Regions from separate parts of the Brevibacterium sediminis genome, predicted to be linked through region 1. Evidence: riboswitches for the same ligand, from Rfam matches in the RefSeq annotation. Region 1 holds a riboswitch; each other region holds the start of a gene.
What was found. Region 1 has a riboswitch for thiamine pyrophosphate ahead of KTJ89_RS04555 (TenA family protein). Riboswitches for the same ligand answer to the same signal wherever they lie in the genome.

Region 1 (5,840 bases):
GCTCGGGATGAGGCCGGAGAAGATCTGCGCGGCGTTCAGCGCCGAGGTGTCGAGCAGGTAGGCGCGGGCAGCGGGCATGTCCGATACGTGGTCGATGCGCGCATCCGTGTGCACGGTTCCGCCGTGGGCTTCGAGGTCGGCGACGAGGTAGTCGATGATCGACTGCGATCCGCCGATGGGGGAGGGCCAGCCGCCCGCGTGGGCGACGGTCGAGAGCATCGTGGCCGTGGCCGCGGTGCCCATCGCCGGCAGCCCACCGATTGCGTGCGCGGCGACGCCGGTGAACAGGGCCTGGGAGGATTCGTGGGAGAGCGGAATGTTCCACGCGGGACTGGCCTGGGACAGGAGCCGCAGGCCGAACTTCACGACGTTCGCGATGCCGGGAAGATCGCGCAGGGTCTCTGGCACAGAACGTTTGTCACCGAGGGAGAGCCAGATCGCGTCATCGACCCGGTCGAGCAGCGGAGCGAAGAAACGCCGCCATTCCGGTCCTGCCGCGCCGAGGTGGTCGACCGTCTTTTCGAGATCGTGGAAGGCCAGCGCGGCGGGTTTGCCGTCGAGGGGCTGGGCGTAGGAGATCTCGGGGGTGGTGAACTCGAGGCCGCGGGCACGCAGGTCGAAGTCGACGAAGAAGGGGCTGGCGATGGCCAGTGGGTGGACGGCCGAGCAGATGTCATGAGTGACGCCGGGGGCCAGACCGAGGTCGAGGGTGCGGGCGCCGCCGCCGATCGTCGGCTGAGCCTCGTAGACTTCGACGCTCAGCCCGGCACGGGCCATGGTGACGGCGGCGGCCATGCCGTTCGGGCCGGATCCGATGACGACTGCATCTACACCTGTGCTCATGGGGCCAGTCTAGGGGAGGAACGGCGCGGCCTATTTTCGATCGTCAGCCTCGTGGGACGCGTTTTTCTTCTTGTCGACGACGATCGACACCAGCACCAAAAGCAAGAGCACCGAAATTGAGCTGATCCAAGTGCTGGTCAGACCAGCGTTTGTTGAGACAGCGCCGATGGCAACGAGCACGGCCGTCAATGTCAGATAGACATATCGACGGTCGTTGAATTGTTCGTTCGTGTTGTCGCCGGCCGCGAGTGCGAGGGCTATCGCTGCGCTGAGCACCAGCGGAGCGAACTGAGTGATCGGAATTACTCCGTCCATCACCGGAATGATGATGCCGAATGCGAGAAAGGCGCAATCGGCAACGAGCAGCATCACCATTCCGGCCCGGTACGTCGTCAGCCCGGCGAATCTCATTCTGCGATTCCGCAGCCGTAGACATCGTCGAAGAACGCGCATTCGAGGTCGACGGCGTGCCGCCACACGCGGGTCAGGGACTCGGCGGCTTCGGCGTCGCCGGAGGGGAAGACGCGTTCGAGTTCGTCGACGAGGAACTGCACCCACCCGTGAAAGGCCTCGCCTCGGTGGAGATCGATCCAGCCTCGGTGAATATGTCGCGGCGGCATGTCCTTCCGGGACTCGGCCCAGTCGAGATAGAGCCATTCGGCGACAACGAGGACGACGAGCAGCTGCGGATACGACGCCGAAGCGACTGACGAGTCCATGAGATTGCGGAACCCAACCGTCGGGGCGGTCAGTTCCGGGTGGAGATAATCGGCTGTATCGACTCCCAATTCGGCGAAGGAGTCGACGAAATAGGTGTCCTCATCGGCGACGAGCATTCCCAGCTGTCGGGCGAACCGCAGCTTCGCCTCGAGTTCATCGGCGTGGGCCACGCACGCGCCGAGCATCGACAGAAACGACTCGAAGAACTGATAGTCCTGCACCAGATAGTCGCGCATCACTGCGTCGTCGATGCTGCCGGCGAAGAGCTCCCGGACGAACCGGTGATCGACGGCTCCCGCCCACTGCCGGCTGGTCGAACTCACCAGTGCTGATACCGCTCCGTCGGCGTCCACGGTGATCGATGTGTCGAAATCTGTGGTGGTCATTGCTTGTCCACTCCCTCCGCCGGTGTTCACCGGATCAGGTTCAAAGGGTCTGCATGCGCACTCTCAGCGCCGGTCCTTTCGGCGCTCCCCTGTAGCACTTCGACACTATCATCGGGATAAGGTGTGCTGTCAGAGCGAACGGGCCAGGGCTGGCAGATCAGGGCCGGTCGGGCCAGGGCTGGCAGATCAGGGCCGGTCGGGCCCGGACCGGCGGATCAGGGTCGGCCGTTCCAGATCGCGATTGTCGAGCACCCATGTGGCGTTTTCCCACGGAGCAGCCTCGGCGAAGTAGAGTCGCTGACCACCGACGTAGCGGAGATTCGACTCATCCTCGGGATCGGTATCGAACCGTCCGGCAAATCGCTCGTTTCCTCGTGGGACCGAGACTTCAAACGGAACATCGACCCAGATGCTCGCATCCCAGAGATCCACAAGCTCGGGACGATGGAGGAAGATTCCCTCGACCAGGAGGACGCAGTCGTTCGGCAGGCTCCGAGGTTCGGGCGCTATCGGCCGATCCTTGTCGACGTCCCACACGGCTGGAACGACCGAGTCGCCTCGTCGAAATGGTTCGACGACGGATTCGACGAAGGCTCCGTAATCATAGGAACGGCGATAGAAGGTGTCTGGCCCCTTGCCTTGGGCGTAGCGAATCGCCCGAGGGAAGTGGAAGCCGTCGATGCTGATGGCGGTGACCCGGCGGTCGGAATCTTGTCCAGGAACGTCCGCAGCGGTCTTGGCCAAATTCACGAGCTCGTGAGCGAGCATCGTCTTCCCCGCACCGTCGACCCCATCGAGGGCCACGAGAGCGCGTTGCCTAGGCCGGACTACGCGGAGATCGGCGAGCAGGTGACGTAGGACCGTGTCCCGGGACCTCACCGGGCTGTGGACCCGGCGGGGGATACCGACTGTGGGGCCGCCTCGGCGAGGGTGTCGGCGATGAAATCGGCGATACGGTCCGCGGCAGGCTGACGACCTGCCGACTGTTCGGCGGACTCGACGGACGGGTTGTAGTTCGTGTTCGTGTTGATGTCGTAGACGACCTGACGGCCGTCGGCGGTCTCGATGAACTCGACGCCGGCGATCTCGATGCCGAGGTCGGCCAACAACGTTTCGAGCCGAGCGATGAGCGGTGTTCCGGCCGTGATCTCCTCACGGCGGGCGAACTGGGGGACCGCCTCGACGTCGGGATCGGCCCCGGCACTCGGAATCGTGCAGGCATCGGCCGGGCACAGCTCGAACGACCCACCTGAGACGTCGACGCGCACCGCATAGTGGAAGCGTCCGCAGATGAATTCGGCACGGGTGATGAACGGCTGAGCTGGCTGCACATACTCCTGGATGAGGGTGATGCCGTCGATCGGCGCATTCGCTCCACCGGGCGCGAACTCATCGGCGACCGCCTCGAGCTCGGCGTGGGAGTCGAAGCGACGCACACCGAGGCCCTTGCCGCCCTGATTGTGCTTCGTGATGAATGGGGGAGTGAAGCCGGCCGCGGCGTCGACGAGCGCCCGCGGTCCGAACGCGGCGACGGTGCGCGGAACATCGAAGCCCCGGCCGGCCAGCTCGCGATGCTGACGGACCTTGCTCACCTCGAGCTCGTAGACATCGCGTCCGTTGATGACTCGGCGGCCGGCGGCGGCGAGCCAGTCGAGGACCGCACGCCCGTACTCCTTCACATGCGGATCGGTCCGGGTGTGCGCCGACGCCGACAGCCGCGACCAGAAGATCCCCTGTGGAGGCTCGGCGTCGAGATCGATCGTGGTCTCGGGCAGCAGCCATTCGACATGGGCGACGCCGAGGCGGTCGAGCGCATCCGTGAACGGAGCGATCCATTCCGGATTGTCGTGGATGATGTGCACCGCCGGACCGTCGCCGACGGGCAGGGCATGAGAACTCATCGCGAACCTTTGCTCGGGGTGCCGGCGCGATCGCTCGCCCGGCGGATCTGCTCAACGAGCCTACGCCACCCCGACCGTCGTTGGCCCCTTCGTCATGTCCGTGCTGCGGCGTAGACTCAGGTCATGGCTATCGCAAAGCAACCTGTGGTCGTACTCGATGCTCCCGACGCCGCCGAACTCGCAGAGTTCTACGGGCAGCTCCTCGATTGGAAGGTCGCGGTCGAGGAGGACGGCACCTGGGCGGAAGTCACCTCCGATTCCTGGCCCCCGCTGTGCATTCAGCAGGTCGAGGACTATCACGCGCCCAGCTGGCCCGGTCAGGCCCACCCTCAGCAGATGCACCTCGACGTCATCGTCGACGACCTCGATGTTGCTGAGAAATCCGTGCTCGAGATCGGTGCGGGCAAAGCCCCCGAACAGCCCGGCGAGACGTTCCGGGTTTTCCTCGACCCTGCCGGTCACCCGTTCTGCCTATGCAAGGGATGACCGGCCCCGCCCAGAGCTGATCCGGAGAGACCATCGGCGCTGACACGCGCCGGCTCAGACCAGGTCGGCCTCCTCGTTGAGCTCCTGGGCGAGGTCCTTCGCCTCTTCCTTCGACGCCGCCGACGGAGTCGAACCCCACAGCGGACGACGATTGCTCTCAGGCACGAAGTGGATCGTGACGAGCCCGATGACTCCAGCGGCCATGAGGTAGATCGCCGGCCACATGAGGAATCCGGTGGCGTTGATGAGCGAGGTCATGACGAACGACGTCGTGCCGCCGAACAGCGAGATCGAGACGTTGAACGCGATCGCCAGTGCACCGGCGCGGACCATCGTCGGGAACAGCGACGGCAGAGTCGAGGGCATCGTAGCGCTGAAGCAGATGAGGCTGAGCCCCATGATGAGCAGGCCGAGGAAGACCACGAAGTCGTTGTGCCCGCGGATGAGCCACAGTGACGGGAACGAGAGCACGATGAGCGAGAGCGCTCCCGCGCGCACAACGGCCTTGCGGCCCAGCCTGTCCGAGAGCTTGCCGATGACCGGGATCAGCGCCAGACAGCAGGCCATGACGATGATCTGCAGGACCTGCGAGGTCAGTTCTGAGACTCCGCCGCTGCCCTGGAGGTCTTCGACCATCGGGAAGTACACGGGAATGAAGGAGGTGAGCATGTAGTTCGTCACGTTCCAGGCCAGCACCAGACCACAGCAGGCCAGCAGGTTCGGCCACAGCTTGAAGATCTTCTTGAACTCGCCCTTAGCGTGGTTCTTCTGCTCCTCCTGTTCGGAGAGCTTCTCCATCTCCTTGTAGGCAGGAGTATCCGCGAGCTTCGTGCGCAGGTAGACGCCGATGAAGCCGAGAGGCAGAGCGACGAAGAACGGGATCCTCCAGCCCCACGACTCGAGGAACTCGGGAGTCGAAACAGCCTGCATGATCGTGGCGACGAGTGCACCGAGGACGTAGCCGGTGAACGTTCCGACCTCGAGCAGGCTGCCGAGGAAGCCGCGGCGCCGGTCGGGTGCGTATTCGGCGATGAAGGTCATCGCATTCGAGTACTCGCCGCCGGTGGAGAAGCCCTGGAGCAGACGGCAGGCCAGCAACAGGAACGGTGCCCAGAGGCCGACGGTCGCATAGTCGGGGATGACACCGATGAGGAAGGTGCCGGCGGCCATCATGATCATCGTCATCGCCAGCACCTTGTTGCGCCCGATCTTGTCGGCCAAAGGGCCGAACACCAGACCGCCGAGCGGACGGACAAGGAAGGCGACGGCGAAGAGTCCGGCGACGATGACGGTCCCGATCGGTCCTGAGTCCTCCGGCAGGAAGATTCCCTCAATCACGACGGCGAGGTAGCCGTAGACACCGAAGTCGTACCATTCGGTGATGTTGCCGATGGCCGCGGCGCCGATGGCCCGCTTCGTGACGTCGGGCTTGGTCACTGTGATCTCTTCCGGCCGCCACCGCCGGCGGACATTATCCGGTCCGAACATGTCCCTCCCTCCGATT
Region 2 (5,840 bases), on a different contig from region 1:
CTCCCCGCCGACCGCGCTGGCGGCGGTTGCTTCCTCGGCGATCACCGGCGGCCGCGTCATCGCCACCATGTGGCAGGCCTGCAAGTACGCGATCCCCGCATTCCTCGTGCCTTTGGCCTTCACCTTCACACCCGAAGGTGCCGCATTGGTCGCTCAGGGAGGGTTCCTCGGCGCGGTCTGGACCTTCCTTGTCTCGGCCTGCGCAGTCGCTGCCTTGGCCGCGGGCGCAGGCGGATGGATCATCCGCCGCGCCGGCTGGCCCGAGCGGATCCTGTGCTTCCTCGCCGCCGGCGCGCTCCTCTACCTGCAGCCGCTGTCGATGATGGTCGGCTTCGCTGCCCTTGCTCTCGCCGTCGTCATCCACATGGTCCTCCGACGGAAGCCGGCGACCGCCTCGGCGAGGGGGACTGCGGCTGGACCGGCCGCCTCGGCGAATGATGAGGCACCGTCGAACGCAGCCGGCACGGGTACAACTGGCGCGGAAGGATCCGGTGACGGACCCACCGATGCACCACCCTCGTCCGGAACACCGGCCGGGACCAACTGAGAAAGGGACGAAGTCCATGAAGCGAACAAGGACGTTCACGATCGCCGCTGCGGCCCTGGCCGCAGTGCTGACGATGAGTTCATGCGGTGGCAAGCGCGAAGCCGAACCCGCTGCCGAAGGCGGAGACGGCTGCACGGCCGCCTCGGGGCAGATCACCATCGCCACCGGCAACTCGACCGGTGTGTACTACGTGCTCGGCGGCGGACTGGCGCAGGTGATCTCTGACAATTCCGACCTCAAGGCCACAGCGTCGGAGACCGGCGCTTCCGTGCAGAACCTCCAACAGCTGTCCAGCGGCGACTTCGACATCGCGTTCTCCCTGGCCGATACCGCCGCCGACGCAGTGACGGGGGATGCGGACTTCAAGGAGGCCGAGGACCTCTCCGCGCTCTCACGTATCTACGACAACTTCACTCACGTCGTCGTGCGCAAGGATGCCGAAATCGACTCGGTCGAGGACTTCAAGGGCAAGACGATCTCGACCGGTTCGCCGAAGTCCGGCACCGAGGTCATCGCCAACCGTCTCATCGAATCCGCCGGGCTCAAGGACGGGGACGTGACCAAACAGCGCCTCGACCTGTCCAAGACCGTCGACGGGATGAAGGACGGAACCATCGACGGCATGGTGTGGTCCGGCGGACTGCCCACAGCCGGCGTCACCGACCTCTTCACCTCGAACGGCAAGGACGTCGAGATCCTCGACATCTCCGACCTCGAGGGGAAGATGAAGGAGATCAACCCCGTCTACGAGGTGGCTGAGATCCCCGGTGACACGTACAAGGGCGTCGACACGGTGAAGACGATCGTCACCCCGAACGTGCTCATGGTCCGCAACGACATGGACGAAGGCACGGCCTGTGCTCTGACGAAGCTCCTCTTCGACAAGAAGGACGATCTGGTCAAGGTGCATGCCGCGGCGAAGGAGATCAACCTCGACACCGCCGAACCGCCGGAGCCGATCAAGCTGCACCCGGGCTCGCAGAAGGCACTGGACGAGCTGAATAAGTGAGAAGCCGGGGCGCCCAACTGCTCGCTCAAGGCGTGGCGCGTCTGTCGATCTGTGTACAGTCCGGTGGGCGCGCTCCGCCTTGATCGACGCTGACGAGGAGCGGAGCTCCACGCTTCGCACGGCGGGCAGCGCGGCCCGCGGCCAGGATTCTCCGGGGCCCTCGTTCCTCAGTTGTTCTGAGGGCCGACCGGCGGGATCCGGCCCGGAGCCGGACTCAACCTTCCCGCAGGCCGACGGTCGGATCGGGCAGGTAGACCTCTCCGCCCGATGCGAGGAACTCGCGGCTCTTCTGCTGCATTCCCGCCAGGGCCTCCTGCGCCTCGGCGCTGCCGTAGGTATCGCGGATGTCCTGGGAGATGCGCATCGAGCAGAACTTCGGACCGCACATCGAACAGAAGTGCGCGGTCTTCGCCGGTTCCGCCGGCAGCGTCTCGTCGTGGAACGCCTCGGCGGTCTCCGGATCGAGGCCGAGGGCGAACTGGTCCCGCCACCGGAATTCGAATCGAGCCTTCGACAGCGCATCATCGCGGGCCGTCGCCCCCGGGTGGCCCTTTGCGATATCGGCGGCATGCGCGGCGATCTTGTACGTGATCACCCCGGTCTTGACGTCGTCACGGTCGGGCAGCCCGAGATGCTCCTTCGGGGTGACGTAGCAGAGCATCGCCGTGCCGTAGCGGGCGATCTCCGTCGCCCCGATCGCCGAGGTGATGTGGTCGTATCCGGGCGCGATATCCGTAACCAGCGGACCCAAGGTGTAGAACGGCGCACCGTGACAGAACTCCTGCTGACGTTCGACGTTCTCCCGCACGAGGTGGAGCGGAATGTGCCCGGGCCCTTCGACCATCACCTGGACGTCGTGGGCCCACGCGCGTTCGGTGAGTTCGGCGAGAGTGTCGAGCTCGGCGAACTGGGCGGCATCATTGGCATCGGCGATAGAACCCGGCCGCAGTCCGTCGCCGAGCGAGAAAGCAACATCGTAGCGAGCGAAGATCTCGCAGAGTTCATCGAAGTGGGTGTAGAGGAAGTTCTCCTCGTGGTGGGCAAGGCACCAGCCGGCCATGATGGACCCGCCGCGTGAGACCATCCCGGTGACCCGGTCAGCCGTGAGAGGAACGTAGCGCAGCAGCACACCCGCGTGCACGGTCATGTAGTCGACACCCTGCTCGCACTGCTCGATGACCGTGTCGCGATAGATCTCCCAGGTCAGAGCGTTCGCATCGCCGTCGACCTTCTCCAGCGCCTGATAGATCGGGACGGTGCCGATGGGGATCGGCGAATTGCGGATGATCCACTCCCTGGTGGTGTGGATGTCATTGCCGGTCGACAGATCCATGAGGGTGTCGGCACCCCACTTCGCGGCCCACCGCAGCTTCTGCACCTCCTCGGCGATGGAGCTGGTGACCGCGGAATTGCCGATGTTCGCATTGATCTTGACGAGGAACGCCCTGCCGATGATCATCGGCTCGGATTCGGGGTGATTGATGTTGTTCGGAATGATCGCGCGACCGGCGGCGAGCTCGGCGCGCACGAGTTCGACATCGCACTGCTCGCGAAGCGCCACGAACCGCATCTCCGGTGTGATGATGCCCTGCCTTGCGTAGTGCATCTGGGTCACCGTGCGGCCGGACTTGGCCCTTCGCGGAACCGGTTTGCGTCCCTTCCACTGCTGCGACGGGGCACCTCGGCGGACGGCGGCACGACCGTCATCGGCGATGCGGTGGCCGCGGGCGTCATACGTCTCAGTGTCGAGGCGGTTCTCGATCCACGGGAATCGCAGAGCGGGCAGTCCCTCTTCCGGAATGCTGCCCGGTCCGACGGTGCGGTAGACGTCGACGGGATCGTTGGCCCGACCGTTCGCGTCCTCGAGCTCGATGCGGGTCACGGGAACGCGGATACCGTGTTCCTCGTCCTCGACCCACGCCGGCGAATGCGTCGGATACTGCTCGAGGGTGAACTGGTCGTGCGAATCTGCGTCAGACGAAGTCGTGGCAGGGGCAGGTGTTTCAGGGGTGAATGCAGTCATCTGCAGTCCTCACTTCCTACGCCGGTATCAACCGGATCAGGTTCTACGGTCTCGGACGATCCAGTCCGATCTCAGCCCTTGCAGCGGGCTCCCGTGGGGTCGTGCCATTCGTATCACGACTGACGCAGTGAGGACAACTGCAGCCCTCGAAGCATCAATCGGATCGGTGTGATGACCATTCCTCGGCGAGAATGGCGTAGGAACAGCCGTCGAGCCAGCCTCGATCGGCATGCCAAGACGCCTGAATTGAATACTCCTCGAGCCGCATTCCCAGTTTCTCCAGGATCCGACGGGACGCACGATTGTCGGCAAAGCATCCGGCGCTCACACGTCGCAGACCGAGCTCGTCGAATGCCAGCTGCAACATCACCCGGGCGACCTGACCGCCGAAACCACGACTCTGATGACGCGGGTCGACGAGGTAGTCGATTCCCGCCTCACAGTTCCGATAGGCGTTCCGGTCTCCATGGATCTGTCCTTGGCCGTCGTAGATCCACAGGGTTCCGGTCGCAACGACATCCTCGCTGTGCCGGGCGATGAGCACATGATGAAGCGGGTTGTCGAGGCTGTCCAACCACTCCCGCTTCAGCGCAGCAGGATCAACAATGGTCTGGATGAGCCATTCGGTCACTGCCGGGTCGTTTCGCCAGCGCAGCACAGAGTCGATGCTCTCAGGGTCGGGTGCGGTGAGCGTGAGCGGTCCGGCGCGCCACGACCGTTTTCGGAAGTGATCCTCCTCGTGCATTCGGCCTCCTTGCCGATCAATGGTGAGAAAATCCGACCGCGCCGAACCAATTTCGCAGAATTGTCGGACGGGTTGGCGGTCAGCCGCCCTGGAGGAACGCCTTCGCAGCGGCGCCGAGGGCGACGACGTCGGAGACCGCGACCATTTCGCGGGCCGAGTGCATCGAGTACAGAGCCGGGCCCACATCAACGGTCGTCATGCCCAGCCGGGTCGCGGTCAGCGGTCCGATCGTCGACCCGCAGGGCATCGCATTGTTCGACACGAAATCCTGGTACTCGACTCCGGCGGCCGCGCACGCCTGTGACCACACGGCGGTGCCCACCGCATCCGTGGCGTAGCGCTGCTGAGCGTTGAGCTTGAGCAGGGGACCGCCGCCGAGGCGGGGGCGGACATGCGGATCGTGCCGTTCCGGATAGTTCGGATGGGCAGCATGCCCGGCATCGGAGGAGACACACACCGAGGTGGACATCGACGCGAGATAATCGCTGCGCGTCGACTGCGGCAGCAAGGAGGCGACGATGCGCTCGGTGACGTCGGCGAGGAACGGACCGCACGCGCCCGAGCGCGAATTCGACCCGATCTCCTCATGATCGAACGCCGCGAACAGTGGGATGCCGTCGAGCCCGTCGGCATCGAGCTGGGTGAGCGCGGTGACGCCGGCGTGGACGGACAGGAGGTTGTCCAGCCTCGGCGAGGCGAAGAACTCCTCGGCGGCACCGAAGAGGGCCGGCTCCTGAACGGGAATGGTGTAGACATCGTGGCCGACGACGGACTCGGCATCGACCCCGGCAGAGGCGGCGAGCAGTTCGATGATGTCCGCCTCGGCGAGGTCGGCCAGACCGATGACGGGAGCGGTGTGACGCTGCTTGTCCAGGGTCAGACCCTCATTGACCTGCCGGTCGAGGTGGATCGCGAGCTGCGGGATGCGGGCGATCGGCCCGGTGCGGGCGAGCACGATGCTGCCGTCGGCGAGGCCGAGCCGACCCGCGAAGGCGAGCTCACGATCGAGCCACGAATTCAGCAGCGGCCCGCCGTAGATCTCCACCCCGACCTGGCGGGCGCCTTCGGCGGTGAACTCGCCGCCGGGTTTGAGTTTGAACGCCGGGGAGTCGGTGTGGGAACCGAACACACGGAACCGGGGAGCCGCCTCGGTGACGGTGGGATTCATCCACGCGATGAGCGCGCCGTCGCGGATGACGTAGTGCCCGGTTCCGGGCGTCAGCGCCCAGGGAACGGACTCGTCGAGGCGGGAGAAACCGGCCTCTTCCAGGCGTTTCGCCGCGGTGTCCACCGCGTGGTAGGAGCTGGGAGATGCGCTGACGAAGTCGCCGAGGTCGGCCGCTGTCGTCGCGGCCACATCCGGTCTCGGGAGTGATTCATTCATTTCCCCAGCCTATCGTTTGCGGTAGTTTGGAGGAGAAGAAGATCAGGCCTCAGACGCCGGGTTGCCACCGGGTCCGAGAATCAGGCGGGGGCAGCGACCCTGCGACCGCACCAGCGACGGCAAGGAGTGTTC
Region 3 (5,840 bases), on a different contig from region 1:
CCAGGCCGTTGCCGAGCAGGAACCGACGTTTGGTCGGCTCGTCGGCAAGGACGAGTCCGAACCCGCGAGAATGCCGAGCGAGTTCCCAGCTCCGCACCTTCGCGGCCATGCGTGAGGTGGGCGGAAGCACGGAGGCCATGAGCAGCGGCAGACACAGCAGACCGCCCCACGCGACGGCGAGTACGGACCGCGCCCACCGCGCGGTGAACATCCGTACTTCGGGAGGAAGGCGGGTGGACAGCGCGCTCGGCCAGGGCATGATTCGATCGTAGCAACGCCTGACGCCGCCTCCCAGAGGTTCGGCCGCAGTCTAGGATTCCGGTTTTCCGCAATGGCGGTTGTTGTTCGACCGCACTGACTGTGCGCCCGACCGCGTACCGGCCCTGCCGTCTTGTGCCTAGCGTGGATGAGTATGGATCTCGCACTCGAGCTGCTCACTGCCACCCTCACATCTCCATGGGTGTACCTGCTCATAGCCGTGGCCGCGGCACTGGACTCGCTCATGCCGATTGTGCCGTCGGAGACTCTACTCATCACCGCTGCGACCTTCGCCGCGACGGGGCACCCTCACCCGGCAGGACTCATCCTCGCCGCTGCCGGAGGGGCTCTCCTCGGGGATCTGGCGGCTCACCTCGTCGGCCGATTCGCTGCGACCGGGGTCGGCCGATGGCGACGGTGGGCTCGCATCGCGAACCTGCTCGACTCCGCCCACACGGTCTTCTCTCGCCGAGGCGGGACCGTGCTCATCGCCGGCCGATTCGTTCCCGGGGGCCGCAGCCTGGCCACCATCGGCTCCGGTCTGCTCGGGTTCCCGATCCGCACTTTCCTCCTCTGGGACGGGATCGGCAGTCTCGCTTGGGCGCTCTATTCGACGGTGATCGGACTCATCGGGGGAATGATCTTCGAGGACCGGCCGCTGCTCGGAGTCGCCGTGGGCATCGGCATCGCCCTGGCCATCACCGGCAGCGCCGAACTCATCCGCCGATTATGCCGGCGCCGCAGAGGACACACTCGGCACCGATTCACCGAATTCCAAGACCGAGATGTCACGATGGCAGGGATGTCTCAAACATATGTGTGGTACGTCAGCTACGGATCGAATATGGCTCGCGATCGGCTCGCCTGCTATCTGCAGGGCGGGCGACCGCCCGGGGCGATGGTCACCTATCCAGGTGCCAGGGACGCAACACTGCCCCGCGCAGAAGCCGGGATCGAACTGCCCGGAACGATCTATTTCGCCGGCGAGTCCAAGGTGTGGGGCGGCGGCATGGCCTTCTACGATCATTTCCTCCCCGGACCGACCCCCGCCAAGGCCTACCTCATCACTGCCGAACAGTTCGCCGATGTGGCGGCACAGGAGATGCACCGACCGCCCGAACCGGACAGTCCGCTGGAACGCCTCGTCTTCGATCTGGCAGCCGGCAGCTCCCACTCTCTGGGTCCGGGCGGGTACGAGACGCTGCTCGTCCTCGATGATGTCGACGGTGTCCCGATGGTCACGTTCACCGCCGCGCATCGTTCGTCAGACGTCGAACACGCTCAGCCGCAGGAGCCGTATCTGGCGATGCTGCGCACCGGCATTGCCGAAGTCAGAGCCGCTTCTGGGCTTCCCCTGCCCGCAGCTGCACAAGTGTGAGGTCGAGCAGCGGAGTCGCCACTCCCAGATCCTCCGCCTTGATCGACAGGTCGCCGAGGATGTGCTCCGTTTCGCTCGGCAGCCCTGCCGTCACATCCCGGTAGAGGGATGAGGTGAAGGCGGAACCGTCCTCGGTGAGCATCTTGATAGTCATGGCGTGGGAGGCTTCCGACACCGGGTGTCCTGCCGCAGCCGCCACGGCTTCGAGTTCATCGATGATGGCATACACGTGCGATCTGCCGCCGGCTTCCATGATCGCTCCGACCGGGGCGCGGAACAGGCAGGTGACGACTCCTGCCGCGGCGATGAAGATCCATTTCTCCCACAGCCCGTCGATGATTCCATCGACGGTCTGGAGTTTGAATCCGGGCACATCGAGCGCCTCGGAGATGCGTGTGGGCACTTCGGCGCCGTGGAGATCTCCGATGGTCATCACGGCCAGGTCGGTGAGCTGGACGACGGCTCCGTCCCTGATGGTGCCGACGATCTTGACGAACCCTCCGAGCACCTGTCCGGGGTATCTGCTCTGCAGCTTCTCGATCTGAGCCATGCCGTTGAGGAACGGAATGATCGTCGTCTGCTCGCCCACAGCCGGTCCGATATCGGCGATGACCGAGTCGAGTCCACCCGCTTTGACCGCGACGATGACGAGGTCGAAGGTTCGTGATGCGGCTGTGAGTTCCTCAGCGGTGATGACATCGACCTGATTCGTCCGATCATCACCGGGTGCAGTGAAGCGCAGTCCCTCCGCGCGGACCGTCTCCGCCCGTGCCTGCCGGAGCAGGAAAGTGACATCGCGTCCGGCCTCCTGCAGATAGGTGCCGAACGCTCCGCCGGTCGCCCCCGCCCCGGCGATGAGAATCGACAGGTCAGCGCCAGCACCGATTCCGTCGGATGCTCTGTCAGCTGCTTGGGTCATTCCAACTCCTCCTTGAGCTCCCGCGCGGCCGCAGCGGGATCCTCAGCCGAGGCTATCGCACGGACGACGACGGTACGCCTCGCGCCCGCCTGCCGGATCGCGTCCAGCCTCTCCCCGGGCGCGATACCGCCGATCGCGAACCACGGTTTGGCCGCCTCGGCGGCGGTTGCGGTCAGCAGCGCCGTCCCCACAGAGGCGCGGCCTGGCTTCGTCGGGGTCTCCCAGACCGGCCCGACACAGAAATAGTCGGTCTCCGGGTCCGCCTCGGCGGCGAGCGCCTGCTCGAGGGAATGGGTCGAGCGGCCGAGGATGACATCGGGTCCGAGCACAGCCCTGGCCTGAGCACTGGTGAGGTCGCCTTGACCGACGTGGAAGACGTCGGCGTCGGTCAGCAGCGCAACGTCGGCACGGTCATTGACTGAGAAGAGCTTGTCGTGACGGGTGGCGATATCTTTGAGGACCTCCAATGCCGCGATCTCGGCGCGGGCCTCGAGGCTCTTGTCCCTCAGTTGGATGATGTCGACACCTCCACGGTAGGCGGCGTCGAGGAACTCGGCGAGGTCGCCCTGACCGGTCCGGGCATCGGTGCACAGGTAGAGCTTCGCCTCTGCCAGTCGCGCCTCTCTCCAGGCTCTCTTCGTCTGCCGCGCTGCGGTGCGCGGTGGCATCTGTGTGGTCATGGTCATAGAGTAGAGGAGTTCGCGGGAGCCTCCCAACGAGGCTGAGAGGGCGTAAGAGCCGACCGTCAGACCTGATGCGGATCATGCCGCCGGAGGGAGAAGCTGTGAGAGTCATTGTCGTCGGCGCCGGGATCATCGGCCTGTCCACGGCCTGGTATCTGCGCCGCCTCGGTACCGAAGTCACCATCATCGATCCTGCGCCCGCTCAGGGTGCGAGCCATGCTGCCGCAGGGATGCTCGCTCCCGCCGCCGAGGTGGTCTGGGGGCAGACTCCCCTGTACCCGCTGATGCGAGCCTCCGCACAGATGTATCCTCGGTTCTCCGCCGAGGTGGCGAGCGCCGCTGGCAGCGATCTCGGTTTTTCGGATGCCGGAACATTGGTGTGCGCCGGTGACCGAGCTGATCTGCAGGCTCTGCGGGAGCTGCGCGATGCACAATCGCGGTCCGGTTTCGCCACCGAGCTCATCACCGGCAGTGCTGCCCGCCGGGTTGAGCCGTCGTTGTCGCCTGCCGTCGCCGGGGCAGTCCACATTCCAGGCGATCACTCGATCGACCCCCGTCGGCTCACTGCCGCATTGCTGACTGTCCTGTCCTCTCACTCAGGAGGCTTCATTCGCCAGCGGGCGGCCAGCCTGATCAAGGACGGCGATACGACTGTGGGAGTCGCACTGGGCGATGGCCGCCGGTTGGAGGCCGATCAGGTGATCATCTGCGCCGGCAGCGCTGTGTCCGCGATCGTCGGTGCCCCGCAGCTGCCTCTGCGTGAGGTCTGGGGTGATGTTCTGCGACTGCGCGCCTCCGCGAAGGCGACTCCGCTGCTGAGCCGCACCATCCGCGGGCTGGTCAATGGTCGCCCCGTCTACCTGGTTCCTCGCCCGGACGGCGAGATCGTGCTCGGTGCCAGTTCGCGTGAGGACGGACTCTCCGGCACTCCGGCCGGGGCGATTCACCGGCTGCTCGCCGACGGGCAGCGACTGGTCCCGGGCATCGTCGACGCGGAGATCACCGATATCACCACCCGTGCCCGGCCCGGTTCTCCGGACGACCTGCCGATGATCGGCCGCATCGATCCCGGCTGCATCGTGAACACCGGGTATTTCCGCCACGGCATCCTCTTGGCCCCGTTCGGCGGCAGGCTCGGTGCCGAGCTCGCCCTGGGCGTCGCCTCCGACTGGCCTCCTGACGGGACGCTCGAGTCCGTGTCCCCACACCGCTTCACCACAGACCACACCAGTGCCTACCCGATGAGGAGCATCTCATGACCGACCACGACCACTCACCGACCATCGTCCTCAACGGCGCTCGCCATGAGCTGCCGGGTGCCACCTCGGCGCTCGACCTCATCGCCGACGTCACCGGACGGGAGCTGAACCCCGATGGGACACCAGCCGACGGCGGCCGCCTGGGCATCGCCCTGGCCGTCGACGGTGAAGTCATCCGTCGCGGTGCCTGGTCCGATTGCACCCTGGCCGACGGGCACACCGTCGACATCGTCACCGCCGTGCAGGGAGGTTGAGATGACCTGGACGATCGATGATGTGGAGATGTCGTCTCGCCTCGTGATGGGCACGGGAGGGGCGAGTTCCCTGAGCATTCTCGAAGACGCACTCGTGGCTTCGGGAACCGAGCTGACCACTGTGGCGATGCGCCGTTTCGATGCCGAGTCCCGCGACTCAGTGTTCACAATGCTCCAGCGTCTGGGTATTCGGGTGCTGCCGAACACCGCCGGCTGCTATACGGCCCGAGACGCCGTGCTCACCGCCCGACTGGCCCGAGAGGCGCTGGAGACGAATTGGGTGAAGCTCGAGGTCATCGCCGATGAGGACACCCTGCTGCCGGATCCCATCGAGCTCTTCGCAGCAGCCGAGGAGCTCGTCCTCGATGGGTTCACGGTCTTCGCCTACACGAACGACGATCCGGCCCTGGCGAAGCGTCTGGAGGACGCTGGTGTAGCTGTGGTGATGCCGGCCGGTGCTCCGATCGGCAGTGGGCTGGGCGTCCTCAACCCTCACAACATCGAGACCATCGTCTCCCGTGCACAGGTGCCCGTCATCCTCGACGCCGGTGTCGGCACCGCCTCCGATGCCGCTCTGGCGATGGAGCTCGGGTGCACCGCGGTGCTGCTGGCCTCGGCGGTCACCCGCGCCCACGATGCTCACGCCATGGCCCGGGCGATGGCTTTGGCCGTCGAGGCCGGGCATCTGGCGGCCGGAGCCGGGAGGATTCCCAAACGACCGTTGGCATTGGCATCATCGCCGTTCGATGGAATGGTCGCAGCACAATGACCACCGTTGCCGCCACTCCTCCGTCGCTGCCTCCTCTCGTCGACCCCGTGGAGTCTCTGTCCCGGACGGAGCTGGAACGCTACTCCCGGCACCTGAGCCTGCCGGGATTCGGACTCGAGGGACAACGGCGTCTGCGGGCCGCCTCGGTGCTGGTCATCGGCGCCGGCGGGCTCGGGGCTCCAGTCCTCAACTATCTCGCGGCCGCAGGAGTCGGGTCGATCACGATCATCGACGATGACGTGGTGGAGGCCTCGAACCTGCAGCGCCAGATCATCCACCGGAATGCGGATGTGGGCCGACCGAAGGTCTCCTCTGCCGCC
Region 4 (5,840 bases), on a different contig from region 1:
GGAACGACATGGCCTTGGCGTATCCGTTGAGGTAGAGGCTGTCCTGCGAGATGTAGTTGACGAAGGCCTTCGGATCGAGGCTGCCGTCGGCGAGCTGGGCGAGGAACGGCAGCTCTTCGATCTGCTTGACGATGGGACGGACACGGTCCCACAGCTGGGTGGTCAATGGGCCAGCGGTGTAGGTGACGGTCATGGGAACTCCTTTGTGCTCGTATGACGTGGTGGTTCGTATGACGTGGTGGATCGACTGAGTTGGCGGTTCGCGTGCGGCAGCGGTCAGGCGGGATGGATACGTCAGGCGGGTCGACCGCGGACGATGTCGACTTGGTGATCGACCGGTCCGTGGGCGCCCTCCGGATTCAGGCTCAGCTGCCAATCCGCGGCCGAAGTGAGAGCGCGAGCAAGGTAATCGAGGGCATTGTCGACGGCCTCGCCGAGGATGTACGACCCGATCTCTGTGCGTTCGCGGCCGAGGACGGCCACCTCGGCGGTGATCGCGGCCGACAGAGTGCACCCGGTTCCATGCGTATTCATCGTCGTCACACGGGGGTGGGTGAACTCGCGGACCTGACCGTCGGCGGTGGCGAGGATGTCGATGACCTCGTCCTCGCTGCCGTGTCCGCCCTTGAGCAGGACCGCTCCGGGCCCGCGTTCGAGCAGGCGCCGAGCCTGGTCACGCATGGCTTCAGTCGTCTGCGCTTCGGGTTCGTCGTCGGAGATCAGCAGGGCCGCCTCGGGGAGGTTGGGGGTGATGAGGTCGGCGACCGGCAGCAGGTGGGTGCGCACGGCCTCGACGGCATCGGTCTCGAGGAGGCGGTGGCCGGAGGTCGCGATCATCACCGGGTCGACGGTATAGAAGCCGAGCCGGCCTTCGGCGGCGCGAGCGACGACGAGTTCGACAAGGTCACGGCTGCCGAGCATCCCCGATTTCGTCGCATCGACGGGCAGGTCGCCGAGCACGGAGTCGAATTGATCGGCGACGAAATCGACGTCGATCGGATAGACGCGGGACACACCGTGCGTGTTCTGCGCGACGAGGGCGGTGATGACGGTCGTGCCCATGGTCTTCCGCGCGGTGAAGGTCTTGAGGTCGGCATGGATTCCGGCACCGCCAGAGGGATCGGTGCCGGCGATCGACAGGGTGATCGGCGGGCGGGTTGTCACTGTGCACTCCCGGCGTATGCGGCGAGCAGCTCCTCTGCTGCCGTCTTCGGATCGTCGGCCATGCAGATCGCCGAGACCACACAGATCCCGATCAGCCCTCGTCCCTGCAGGTCAGGGGCTCGGTCGGCGTTGATGCCGCCGATCGCGACCGCGGGGATGCCGGCTTCTGCCACCAGTTCCCCGAGACGGTCCGGGCCAATGCCGTCGGGGGCGTCTGCTTTCGTGGAGGTGTCAAAGACCGGTCCGATGCCGACGAGGTCGACGACTCCGGAGTCGCGGGCGGCGGCGAATTCGTCGCTGTTCGCGGCCGAGAGACCGATGAGCGGTTCCGCACCCACGGCGGCGCGCACCTCGGCGACGGTGGTGTCAGTTTGGCCGACGTGGATGTGCACGTTCTCGCCTTCGTCGATGAGGCGGCGGGCCACCTCGACGCGGTCGTTGAGGACGACGGGCACCGTGCGGTCGGTGTCGCGGGTGGCGGCATCGACGGCGGCGATGACCTGGCGGGTGAGCGAATAGAAGCCTGCATCGTCGATGTCTTTGTCGCGGACCTGGACGATGCCCACTCCCCCGGCGACGGCGGCCTGCACGGTCTCGGCGACGCTGCGGCCGGCGGCCTCGCACTGCGCGGAGTCGGTGACGAGGTAGAGGCGCGTGTCGATTCCGGCGAAGCGGTCGGCCGAGCCGTCTCGGTCGTTCACGGTCGCGCTGTCGTCAGCCGGGTTGTCAGCGATGTGGGCGGATCCGGCGGTCATGCCTGGACGCCTTCGCCGGCGGTTTCATTCGCAGAAGTGAGCGTGTCGAGGCCGATTCTCGCCTGTGCGAGTCGGTCACCGTCGACGGTGTGGAGTGCGTCGAGAAAGTTCACCGAGTAGCTGCCGGGCCCCTTCGCACCATCGGCGGCGAGTTCCCCGGCGACCGCGAAGTGGGCGTGGGCGGCGACGACGGCTTCGAACTTCGCCGAGGCGGCCCCACCGTTCGCGGACTGCTCAGTGGCGTTGACGGCTGAGACGTCGGCGTCGGGGTCGGCGAGTCCGACTCGGGCGGCGGCCAGGTAGGCGACGGTGACGGCACCGAGTGAGCAGCCGGTGCCGATGACGAGCGGCATGAACTCATGTCCACCTGAGATGCGGGCGACGTGGTCAGTGCCGTCGATGTGGGCGACGACGGCATCGGTGGGTCCGGAGACGGCGACGATGGCACCGGTCTCTCGGGCCAGCTTCGCGGCAGCGGGTAGGACGGCGTCGACTTCATCGGTGGAGTCGACTCCACGACCACCGAGTCCGACTCCGGCGAGTGCGGCGATCTCGGAGGCGTTGCCGCGGATGGCGGTCGGGTGATCGGCGGCGGCGCGGCGGATGCGGGAGGTGCGGAAGTCGACGGCGCCGACGCTCACGGGGTCGAGGACCCAGGGTTTTCCGGCGGTGTTGGCGACGTCGATGGCGGCATCGGCGGCGAGCAGCTGGTGGTTCGAGGCGGTGCCGAAGTTGACGAGGACTCCGCTGGCGATCCCGGCGAACTGTCCGGCATCGGCCTCGTGGTCGAGCATTGCCGGGGAGGCGCCGATGGCCAGGAGCACGTTGGCGCTGAACTGCTGCACGACGGTGTTCGTGATGCACTGGATGAGTGGATTGCTTGCGCGCAGACGCGCATTCGCAGAACGCAGGTCGAAGTCAACCATGACGATCCCTTCGCTAGTATGGCCCAGATCAGGTTCGATGGGTGTTCTCTCAGCCTCGGTGTCCTCCGTGCGCAACTCTTTGGTGCGAACGGATCCTCATGAGGCACCCCATGTCATTGGCTCCGACTGTATCAGCCCGGTCGGACACGGGCGACTCCATACTCTGCTTGGATGCTCAGCACCGACCGCTCGACTCAACGTCGCTGTATCAAGCTATGCATTGCGCGCTCGACGCTAAGGCGAGCGGTCGGCAGAGAGAGCTTCACGCCCCACTACCCGCGCCCGACGTACCTCTGTCCGCGGCGGCTGAGCGCGTCGATGACGACGGCGGTGAGCAGGACGAGTGCGGTGATGATCTGCTGCGCATCGGAGTTGAAGCCGATGAGGTAGAGACCATTGTTGATCGCACCGACGACCAGAGCACCGAGCACGGCTGCCCAGGCGGTTCCGCGTCCGCCGAACAGCGAGGTGCCGCCGATGACAGCTGCAGCGATCGCATTGAGCAGGTCCTGCGTGCTCACCAGCGTCGATCCCGCATTTGTCGTCACACCGGTCTTGATGAAGCCGAACAATGCGGCCAGCACTCCGGCTGCCATGAACACGCTGATGCGCACCCAGGTCACGCGGATGCCGGCACGCCGTGCAGCTTCGACCTTTCCGCCGACGGCGTAGATGGAACGACCGTAGCGGGTCTTGCGCAGCACGAGGTCGATGATGATCGCAATGACGATCATGAGGAAGAAAGGCATCGCCAGACCGAAGTCCTGATTGACGAGGATGAGGAACCCGAACACGATCGCGGCCAGCAGTACGATCCGCACGATCACAGAGGTCCAGCTCGGAGCGCTGAGACCCTCCCGGTGGCGGCGCAGCTTCGAATAGATGATGCCGCCGCCGAAGCCGATGATCGCGACGGCGCCGAAGATATAGGCCCAGATCGCAGGAAAGTAGAAGCTGGCGAAGTCGAAGGCGAAGGTGTCCGACATCGACAGGTTCTTCTGCGTGCCCAATGTCGTCAGAGTCAGACCGGTGAACGCGAGCAGACCGGCCAAGGTGACGACGAACGCCGGGATGCCGACGACGGCGAAGAACCAACCTTGAATCGCGCCGACGACCAGGCCGAGCAGCAGCATGATGACCAGCGCTAAGGCCGGCGGCACACCTTGCCTTACCACCAAGACACCGAGCAGCGAGGCGGCCAAACCGCCCAATTGCGCCAGAGACAGATCGATCTCGCCGAGGAGCAGGATGAGGTTGATGCCGAGAGCCAGGATCGCGAGGAACGCGACCTGAGTGGAGAGGTTGACTAGGTTGGCCGGAGAGATGAAGTTCGAGTCGGCCGACTGGAATACGATGACGATGACGATGAGTGCGAGGATGACCGGGAACGACCCCAGCTGCCCCTCTTTGACCCGGCGGACGAAGGTGCCGATCACGCCTTCGGAGGAGATCCGCTCATCGGTGATGAAGGAATTGCGGGTCATCGACGCTCACCCCTCCGTGCGGCGCGTTTGGTCACGACATTGTCGCTGGCTCCGGTGATCGCGGCGACCAGCACATCGGTGCGCTCGTCACCGGGGAAATCACCGGCGTCCTTGCCCAGCCGCAGCACGTGCACCCGGTCGCACACCGCCTGCACATCGGCCATATTGTGGCTGACGAGCAGCACGCCGAGGTCGCGTTCTTTGAGCCGTTCGATGAGGTTGAGCACTTCGGCCGTCTGGGCGACGCCGAGTGCCGCCGTCGGTTCATCGAGCATGACCAAGGATGGTTCGCCGAGGAGGGACCGGGCGATCGCGACCGTCTGACGTTGACCGCCGGACAGGGCCGCGATCGGTACGCGCACGCTCGGGATCTTTGCCGAGAGGCTGCGCAGCAGCTCCCAGGATTTGGCTTCCATCGTCACTTCGTCGAGGACGCCGCCGCGGGTCTTCTCATGTCCGAGGAACAGGTTGGCCACCACGTCGAGGTTCTCGCACAGGGACAGATCCTGGAACACTGTGGCCACTCCGGCTTTCTGTGCATCCTTCGGGGAGGAGAATCTCTGCGCCGTCCCGTTCATGATGAGTTCGCCGTCATCGGCGGCGTGGACTCCGGCGATGACCTTGATCAGGGTCGATTTGCCGGCGCCGTTGTCGCCGACGAGGCCGACGACTTCGCCGCGACCGACGCTGAGATGGATGTCGGTCAGGGCTTGGACTGCACCGAACCGTTTGTTGATTCCGCGCAGTTCGAGCACCGGCTCGCTGTCGCTGCCCGGCGTCCGCGTCGCCTCAGTTGCCGGGTCGGGTGTCTCTGATGTCATCTGTTCCTACTTGTCGCAGTCGTTGACCCCGGCAGCCGGCGACCGGTGGCGGTCGCCGGCTCGAGGTCGGTCACGTCAGATTGTGAACGCGCACGCGCTCACTTCACGCCGGCATCGGCACAGAGCTTCTCCACCTTGCCTGTGCAGATGTCCTCGGCCTTGATCTGGTCACCAACGATGTCTTTGATGGTGTCGGTGGTGACGACCTTGGCTTCGACGAAGTCCGTGGGGGTGTCCTTGTAGGTCGTGCCCGCGTCGACGTCCTCGCCTGCGGCCAGGGCCACGGCGGCTTTGGCGGCGAACTCGGCCTGCGGTGGGATCGACTTGTAGATCGTGGCGTACTGGTCACCCTTGAGGATGTTCTGCAGACCGTCGACCTCGGCGTCCTGACCTGTCACGACGGGTTCGACCTTGGCTTTCTTCGTTGCGGCGATGACGCCGCCGGCGGTGCCGTCGTTGGCAGAGTAGATCGCGATCGGCTTCTCGCCCTTGCCCTGCAGCTGACCTTCGACCCACTGGCGGGCGTCGTCGGGGTTCCAGTCGAGAGTGTCGTGGCTGGCGGCGATGTCCACGCCTGCGCCCTTGAGGGTCTCTTCGGCGCCGGCCTTGAAGTCCGCGGCGTTCGGGTCCTTCGGATCACCATTGACCATCCAGACCGGTCCCGATTTCGGGTCGACGCCGGCGTCTTTG

Region 2: another riboswitch for thiamine pyrophosphate. It lies ahead of thiC (phosphomethylpyrimidine synthase ThiC); the one in region 1 lies ahead of KTJ89_RS04555 (TenA family protein).
Region 3: another riboswitch for thiamine pyrophosphate. It lies ahead of thiO (glycine oxidase ThiO); the one in region 1 lies ahead of KTJ89_RS04555 (TenA family protein).
Region 4: another riboswitch for thiamine pyrophosphate. It lies ahead of thiM (hydroxyethylthiazole kinase); the one in region 1 lies ahead of KTJ89_RS04555 (TenA family protein).

The regions. Positions count from the first base shown of each region.
Region 1 is NZ_JAHQRN010000002.1:36,857-42,696, forward strand. It holds gene KTJ89_RS04545 (phytoene desaturase family protein) at 1-843, opposite strand, end outside; gene KTJ89_RS04550 (hypothetical protein) at 874-1,218, opposite strand; gene KTJ89_RS04555 (TenA family protein) at 1,251-1,949, opposite strand; TPP riboswitch at 1,944-2,050, opposite strand; gene KTJ89_RS04560 (nucleoside/nucleotide kinase family protein) at 2,136-2,753, opposite strand; gene KTJ89_RS04565 (ATP-grasp domain-containing protein) at 2,825-3,850, opposite strand; gene KTJ89_RS04570 (VOC family protein) at 3,974-4,336, shown strand; gene KTJ89_RS04575 (MFS transporter) at 4,391-5,773, opposite strand.
Region 2 is NZ_JAHQRN010000012.1:111,924-117,763, forward strand. It holds gene KTJ89_RS19155 (TRAP transporter permease) at 1-547, shown strand, start outside; gene KTJ89_RS19160 (TAXI family TRAP transporter solute-binding subunit) at 564-1,556, shown strand; gene thiC (phosphomethylpyrimidine synthase ThiC) at 1,771-3,579, opposite strand; TPP riboswitch at 3,575-3,683, opposite strand; gene KTJ89_RS19170 (GNAT family N-acetyltransferase) at 3,734-4,324, opposite strand; gene KTJ89_RS19175 (M18 family aminopeptidase) at 4,404-5,708, opposite strand.
Region 3 is NZ_JAHQRN010000001.1:304,368-310,207, reverse strand. It holds gene KTJ89_RS01440 (sensor histidine kinase) at 1-259, opposite strand, end outside; gene KTJ89_RS01435 (DedA family protein) at 413-1,636, shown strand; gene KTJ89_RS01430 (ketopantoate reductase family protein) at 1,590-2,555, opposite strand; gene thiE (thiamine phosphate synthase) at 2,552-3,235, opposite strand; TPP riboswitch at 3,247-3,350, shown strand; gene thiO (glycine oxidase ThiO) at 3,340-4,497, shown strand; gene thiS (sulfur carrier protein ThiS) at 4,494-4,751, shown strand; gene KTJ89_RS01410 (thiazole synthase) at 4,753-5,520, shown strand; gene moeB (molybdopterin-synthase adenylyltransferase MoeB) at 5,517-5,840, shown strand, end outside.
Region 4 is NZ_JAHQRN010000004.1:61,768-67,607, reverse strand. It holds gene KTJ89_RS10270 (TenA family protein) at 1-193, opposite strand, end outside; gene thiD (bifunctional hydroxymethylpyrimidine kinase/phosphomethylpyrimidine kinase) at 295-1,164, opposite strand; gene thiE (thiamine phosphate synthase) at 1,161-1,919, opposite strand; gene thiM (hydroxyethylthiazole kinase) at 1,916-2,845, opposite strand; TPP riboswitch at 2,833-2,966, opposite strand; gene KTJ89_RS10250 (sugar ABC transporter permease) at 3,118-4,329, opposite strand; gene KTJ89_RS10245 (ATP-binding cassette domain-containing protein) at 4,326-5,150, opposite strand; gene KTJ89_RS10240 (substrate-binding domain-containing protein) at 5,249-5,840, opposite strand, start outside.